3 regions of the Nitratireductor thuwali genome follow, and region 1 is predicted to be linked to each of the others. Evidence: predicted binding sites of a transcription regulator. Region 1 holds the regulator's gene; each other region holds the start of a gene.
What was found. Region 1 encodes LexA, which represses DNA repair genes until DNA is damaged. Its sites were predicted from a motif close to TGTTCNNNNTGTGTTCNG; they were not measured.
Positions count from the first base shown of each region.

Region 2: the regulator LexA is predicted to act here: its motif matches at 1,299-1,316, upstream of NTH_RS16060 (PA0069 family radical SAM protein).
Region 3: the regulator LexA is predicted to act here: its motif matches at 1,204-1,221, upstream of recA (recombinase RecA).

Region 1 covers NZ_CP030941.1:4,028,419-4,030,685, reverse strand. The annotation lists gene glp (gephyrin-like molybdotransferase Glp) at 1-848, shown strand, start outside; gene lexA (transcriptional repressor LexA) at 938-1,654, shown strand; gene NTH_RS19520 (ComEC/Rec2 family competence protein) at 1,648-2,267, opposite strand, start outside.
Region 2 covers NZ_CP030941.1:3,319,796-3,322,062, forward strand. The annotation lists gene NTH_RS16060 (PA0069 family radical SAM protein) at 72-1,226, opposite strand; gene NTH_RS16065 (hypothetical protein) at 1,375-1,788, opposite strand; gene NTH_RS16070 (hypothetical protein) at 1,851-2,267, opposite strand, start outside.
Region 3 covers NZ_CP030941.1:3,802,338-3,804,604, forward strand. The annotation lists gene NTH_RS18415 (pseudouridine-5'-phosphate glycosidase) at 1-142, opposite strand, end outside; gene NTH_RS18420 (PfkB family carbohydrate kinase) at 160-1,101, opposite strand; gene recA (recombinase RecA) at 1,346-2,267, shown strand, end outside.

The DNA.
Region 1 (2,267 bases):
TCGTTGAGGCACGGGAGAGCGTGGAGCCCGGCCGCCATATCCGGCGCGCCGGGCTTGATTTCGAGCAAGGCGACGTTCTCCTCGATGCCGGCCGCGTCCTCGATCCCGCCGCCCTCTCGCTGGCCGGAGCCGCAGGTTATGGCCGCCTGCCGGTCGTGCGCCGTCCGCGGATCGCCATCGTCGCCACGGGCGACGAACTCGTGCCGCCGGGAACCGAGCCCGGCCCCGACCAGATCGTGGCATCCAACAATCTGTCCGTGGCGGCGCTCGCGCGTGCGGACGGCGCCGAAATCGTTGATCTTGGCATCGTCGGCGACGATCGCGCCGCCATCGCCGGCGCCATACGGGCCGCGCTGGGCGAGGCGGCCGACATCATCGTCACGCTCGGCGGCGCCTCGGTGGGAGAGCACGATCTGGTGCGCGAGGTGCTTGTCGGCGAAGGCATGGAGCTCGCCTTCTGGAAGATCGCGATGCGACCTGGAAAGCCGCTGATGTTCGGCCGGTTCGGCGGAACGCGGGTTCTGGGACTGCCCGGCAATCCGGTCTCGACCTTCGTGTGTTCGCATCTGTTCCTGAGGCCGCTGGTCGCCCGGTTTTCCGGCCGCACCTATCTGCCCGAACTGCGCTCGGCCATTCTTGCCCAACCGATGAAGGCCAACGACCATCGCCAGGACTACGTGCGCGCCTCGGTCATTTCCGGGCAGGACGGGCTGATGGCCTCGCCCTTCGATGTGCAGGATTCGTCGATGCTGTCGACCCTGGCCGCCTCCAACGCCCTTATCATCCGCGAACCCGGCGCCCCGGCGAGCGCGGCCGGAGAGCGCTGCCGCGTGCTGATGCTGCGATAATCCTGCCTGTATTTTGGGTATTGCGGAACACAAATGGAACAGATACGGTCTGTTCTGGTTTTGTTTTTCTGATTCCCGAGGTTGGAACAATGCTGACGCGCAAACAGCACGAGTTGCTGCTCTTCATTCACGAGCGGTTGAAGGAGACCGGCATTCCGCCCTCCTTCGACGAGATGAAGGAGGCGCTGGATCTTGCTTCCAAATCGGGCATCCACCGCCTGATCACGGCGCTGGAGGAGCGCGGCTTCATCCGCCGCCTGCCGAACCGCGCCCGGGCGCTGGAGGTGCTGCGCCTTCCCGATTCCATCGCTCCGGGACTCAACGCCCAGCGCAGGTTCTCGCCCAGCGTGATCCAGGGCAGCCTTGGCAGGCCCGCCGCATCTTCGCGGCCGAAGCCCTCGGCGAGCAATGACGACGACGTCAGTGTAATCTCCGTGCCTGTCATGGGCCGGATCGCCGCCGGCGTGCCTATCGAGGCCATTCAGCACCAGACGCATTCCATCGGCGTCCCGCCGGACATGTTGACGGGCGGCGAACACTACGCGCTCGAGGTCAAAGGCGACTCGATGATCGAGGCCGGCATTTTCGACGGCGACACGGTGATCATCCGCGAGACGCAGACGGCCAATCCGGGCGAAATCGTCGTCGCCTTGGTCGACGAGGAGGAGGCGACCCTCAAGCGCTTCCGCCGCAAGGGCGCCTCGATCGCGCTGGAGGCGGCCAACCCCGCCTATGAGACGCGCATCTTCGGTCCCGACCGGGTAAAGGTTCAGGGCAAGCTTATCGGGCTGATCCGGCGCTACTGATCCTGGCCTGTCTTGCGCCGGTAAGGCGGAAGGCCGCGGGCGGCGCGCCAATATTGCCGCTGCGTGTGCCAGGGCCGATAGGGCTGGCTGATCGCCTGGGCGAATTCGGTCCTCGCTTCGCCGGGACCCGCCAGCCAGACCGCCGCACTTCCCCTGAGCGCGAGGTCGCGCTTGGTGAAGACGAGTGCCTTGCTCCCGGAGCACAGATTTGAAGCCGTTGCGTCGTCGACGACGATTAGGGATGCTGTTTCACAGACTGGCTTTGCCGCTGCGGCATTCTCGGCGTGGGCAATAAGATGCCCAGCCGGGTTATCTATAAGACAGAGCCCGTTGACGCAGGAAAACTGGCGGGATTTCATCTCGGGCGCAGCGGTCTTGCCGGCAACCAGCGGCTTGACCACCATCTTGGCATTCAGGGCACGGGTCCAATCGTCCATCGTGAAACCGTTGGGCCGGGCGCGGTTGACCGCCAGGCCGCCATCGGCCGTCCTCACCCCCATCAGCCGGCCATCCTCGCTTATCAGCACGGCGGGCAGCTCGCGCGCGACAAGAAGCCCGAAGCCGACGACCGCCAGCGGCGCGGCCAGCAGCCTTGCGCGCGTGGTCGACAGGA
Region 2 (2,267 bases), 710 kb from region 1:
AACCGGGAAGGCGCCGTCGGCCCCGGGGCAGGGCGTGCGACGGAAGTTCTGCAGGGCCCCCGCGAGCCCCGTCACAGGAGCACGAGCTGCTCCCCTGCGCCGGCGGGCGCCGTGAAAAGGTCGGTCCGCAGGCTCAGCTTCTCACGGTTGAGACCGATGCGCCTTGCGGCAATCTCGAAGCGGCGGCCGATCTGCCAGGCATAGGGACCGGTGCCCTTCATCCGCTTACCCCATTCGGCATCGTAATCCTTGCCGCCGCGCATGGAGCGTATCAGCGACATCACATGCCGGTAGCGGTCCGGATAGTGGCGCAGCAGCCAGTCCTTGAAGATCGGGCTGACCTCGAGCGGCAGGCGCAGGATGATATAGCCTGCCTCGCGCGCGCCGGCCGCATGGGCCGATTCCAGAATGCGCTCGATCTCGCTGTCGGTCATGCCGGGGATCACCGGGCCGATCATGACGGAAGTGGGTATGCCGGCGTCGCTCAGCTTGCGGATCGTCTCCAGCCGCAACGGCGGCGTCGCCGCCCTCGGCTCCATCGTCCTGGCAAGCTTCCGGTCCAGCGTCGTGACCGACAGCGCAACCTTGGCAAGACCTTGTTCGGCCATGCGCGCCAATATGTCGATGTCGCGCGTGACAAGGGCCGACTTGGTGACGATGCCGACAGGATGCCTGTGTGCCTCCAGCACTTCGAGCACCTCGCGCATGATCCGCCACTTCCGTTCCACCGGCTGGTAGGGATCGGTGTTGGTGCCTATGGCGATCGTCCGCGGCTGGTAGCCCGGCTTGGAGAGTTCTTTTTCCAGAAGCCGCGCCGCATCCGGCTTGGCGAAAAGCCGCGCTTCGAAATCCAGGCCCGCCGAGAGCCCCATATAGCTGTGGGTCGGCCGCGCGAAGCAGTAGACGCAGCCATGCTCGCAGCCGCGGTACGGATTTATCGACCGGTCGAAGGAAATGTCCGGCGACGAATTTTTGGTGATGATCGTGCGGGGCTTTTCCACCTGCACTTCGGTCTTGAAGGGCGGCAGGTCTTCCAGCGTCTCCCACCCGTCGTCGAAGACATGCCGGGTCAGCGGTTCAAAACGTCCGGTCGGGTTGACCCCCGCCGCGCGTCCCCGGCGCCTGGTATCGGCAATACGAACGCCCGCTTCCTCGATTATCGCATTGGCCATCGAAACGCCTCCGCCTTTGGAGGCTGCAATGTCCGCTCGGGTAATCTGTTCCATCGTGGTTGCCTCCGCAGCCTGCGCCAGCCGTGCTTGCGATTCGCTTCATGAATCTATTCCTATTCGCAGAATGAGAACAAATCAAGAACAATCTGCCGGCTGCGGAACAACGACCGCGATGGGTGGAGGCGAGATCCGTTGAGTGAAACTAGCCGAACACCAGAACGGCAAGCGCCACGGCAAGATAGGCCGCGACGCCCGAAAGCGGGCCGAGCCGGCGCAGCAGGGCGGGCGGCGGCGAGCCCGGCGTCGCCCTCTGCATGGCGACGAAGCCGAAGATGCCGACGCCAAGGATGAAAGCGGCGACCACCAGCTTGAGAATGAAAGCCGGGCCGAGCAGCGCGCCGTCGTACACGGAAAGCCACATCCACAGTCCGGTGACCCAAAGAAGCAGGATGCCGATGAAGCCGGCCATCCCGAAACGCCTTCGAAGCGCGGCGAGCGCAGGCGGCGGCGGCCCGTCCAGCCGTCTGGCTTGCATCGCCAGGAACATGCTTCCCATACCGCCGCCAGCCCCCAGCATGAGACCGAAGAGGTGCAGCATCTTCATGAGTGTCAGCATGGTTCCCCCAAGACAGGTGCGTTGGCTGGAAGGTGCGCCCGTTTGAAGGACGAATCAACCGCCTATTCAGGCTTGGCCAAGCCGGAGGGAGGCGTCGCAGGCATGGGCGGCGAGGGTTGGGACGGCGCGTCGCCGGCATTGCCGGCGGGGCTGCCGCCGGATGGGCGGGGCGACGGTGTCGCCGGCGCGCCTGCCTGCGCCCGCAGATAGGGAGCCCCGCTGATCCCGCCGCGGATGACCAGGGCCTGCCGGCCGCGCGGCTGCTCCGTACTTTGCCCCTGGTCGGCGGTTCTTTTAGGGGGCTGCGCCGGCACGCCATAGGCGATGATCGAGGGGCTGATGGTCGCCGCCTTTTCGACAGTCTTTTCCGGCGAGGCCTGATGCACGACCGCCGGTTCGGCGCTTCCAAGCACGATCATCGACGGGCTGACGGTGGTTTCCAGCGCTTCGAGCACGACAATGGACGACGCGCGAGCGGA
Region 3 (2,267 bases), 230 kb from region 1:
CCTCCGCCGCCATGGCGTCGTTCTGGGGGAAGGGCATTCCATGGGTGATGATGGTGCTTTCCAGCGCCACCACCGGGCGCCCTGTTGCAAGGGCCTTCGCAACGGGCGCATGAACATCCATCAGATCTTCGGGAACGGGCATGGGAACTCCGACTGGTTTCAGCGTAATTGCGCCGCCGCGGGCACGCGGGCAAGCGCCTGTTCGAAAAGGTCTTCCCGCAGGACCGGTGCGGCCTGTGGTGCTTCAAGGGCAAGGGCGGCCGCCGCGAAGCCTTCGCGAACGGCCTGCGGAAAACCCTTGTGGTTCATCAGCGCCGCCGCAGCCGCGCCCGCCAGCGCATCGCCGGCCCCGGTGACGTCCGCAATATGGGCAAGTGGCGGTGCTTTAAACAGCCATCTCCGGCCGGCGTGGAAGCCGATCGCCGGCTTGGAGCCACATGTGATGACGCCACCGTTCAAGCCCAGTGCCGGCAGAGCCTGCGCCAACTCTTCCAGTCCCGCCGCCTCCGCAAGTCCCGCAAGGCACAGGGCCTCTTTCCGGTTCATGAACAGGCAGGAAATCTGTTCCAGCACCGGCGCAAAACGCACTACCTTGGCGGGCGAAACGGCGATGGCGAAAAGCGGCTTGCCCGCGCTGACCGCACAAAGGCGCAGGATCGCCTCCTCGGGCAGGTTGGCATCGCACAGGATGGCGCCGGCGCCGGCCGCGGCGTCTCTTATCTTGCGCCGTCGCATCTGCTTGGCGAAGGCGGTCTCGTAGAGTTCCATGTCCGCCAGCCCGGTGATGAGGTCGCCCTGGGCGGTCAGGATGGCCGTGTAGCTGGGGGTGGTCCTGTCCATATAGGTCGCCGACAGGTCCTCGATGCCGGCCGCTGCCACCGCGTCTTCCACTTTCTGCCCGGCAAGGTCGCCGCCCCGCAGTGAAAACAGCGCGCCGCGGACGCCGCGCTGGACGGCCATGCGCAAGGCGTTGAAGGCGCCGCCGCCGACATCCTCGCGCATCGTGCCTGGATTGGAGGTCTCGGCCATATGGTCCCCGCGCACGCGGCCGCGGCGGTCGGGATGGGCACCGCCTATGGCGAGGAGCAACGGGTTCGGCATCGTCACATTTCCGGTCTGTTCGAATCGCCTTTGCGTCTCAAAGGGGCGCCCGACCCCCAGATCCGAAAAAACGGACAGCGGGCCGATCCCTCTTAGGAATTACGGAATGAATCGGGAACATAATTGGATTTCCGTTTAAAATCAGCACATTAATTCCTGTTGCAAAAAGAGAACAAAGCGTGTACATAAAAATAACGATTATTGGCCGCCGAGGCCTCCATTGACGACGAAGGGGTGTTGTATCATGGCTCAGAATTCATTGCGGCTGGTAGAGGAAAAATCGGTGGATAAAACCAAGGCATTGGACGCGGCGCTTTCACAGATCGAGCGTGCTTTCGGCAAGGGTTCGATCATGAGACTCGGCGCCAACGACAAGGTCGTCGAGATCGAGACCATCCCCACCGGTTCTCTGGGCCTCGATATCGCTTTGGGCGTCGGCGGGCTTCCGCGCGGCCGCATCATCGAGATCTATGGGCCCGAGAGTTCGGGCAAGACCACACTGGCTCTTCACACCGTCGCCGAGGCGCAGAAAAAGGGCGGCATCTGCGGCTTCGTCGATGCCGAGCATGCGCTGGATCCGATCTATGCGCGCAAGCTGGGCGTCGATCTCGAGAACCTGCTGATTTCCCAGCCCGATACCGGCGAGCAGGCGTTGGAGATTTGCGACACGCTGGTGCGCTCGGGCGCGCTCGACGTCATTGTCATCGATTCGGTCGCCGCACTGACGCCGCGCGCCGAGATCGAGGGCGAGATGGGCGATTCGCTGCCGGGCATGCAGGCGAGGCTGATGAGCCAGGCCCTACGCAAGCTGACGGCCTCGATCTCGCGCTCCAACACGATGGTCATCTTCATCAACCAGATCCGCATGAAGATCGGCGTCATGTTCGGTTCGCCGGAGACGACGACGGGCGGTAACGCGCTGAAATTCTACGCGTCGGTTCGCCTCGACATACGCCGGATCGGTTCGGTCAAGGATCGCGACGAGGTGGTCGGAAACCAGACGCGGGTGAAAGTGGTCAAGAACAAACTGGCGCCGCCCTTCAAGCAGGTCGAGTTCGACATCATGTATGGCGAAGGCGTGTCCAAGCTCGGTGAGTTGGTCGATCTCGGCGTCAAGGCCGGCGTGGTGGAGAAATCCGGCGCTTGGTTCTCCTATAATTCGCAGC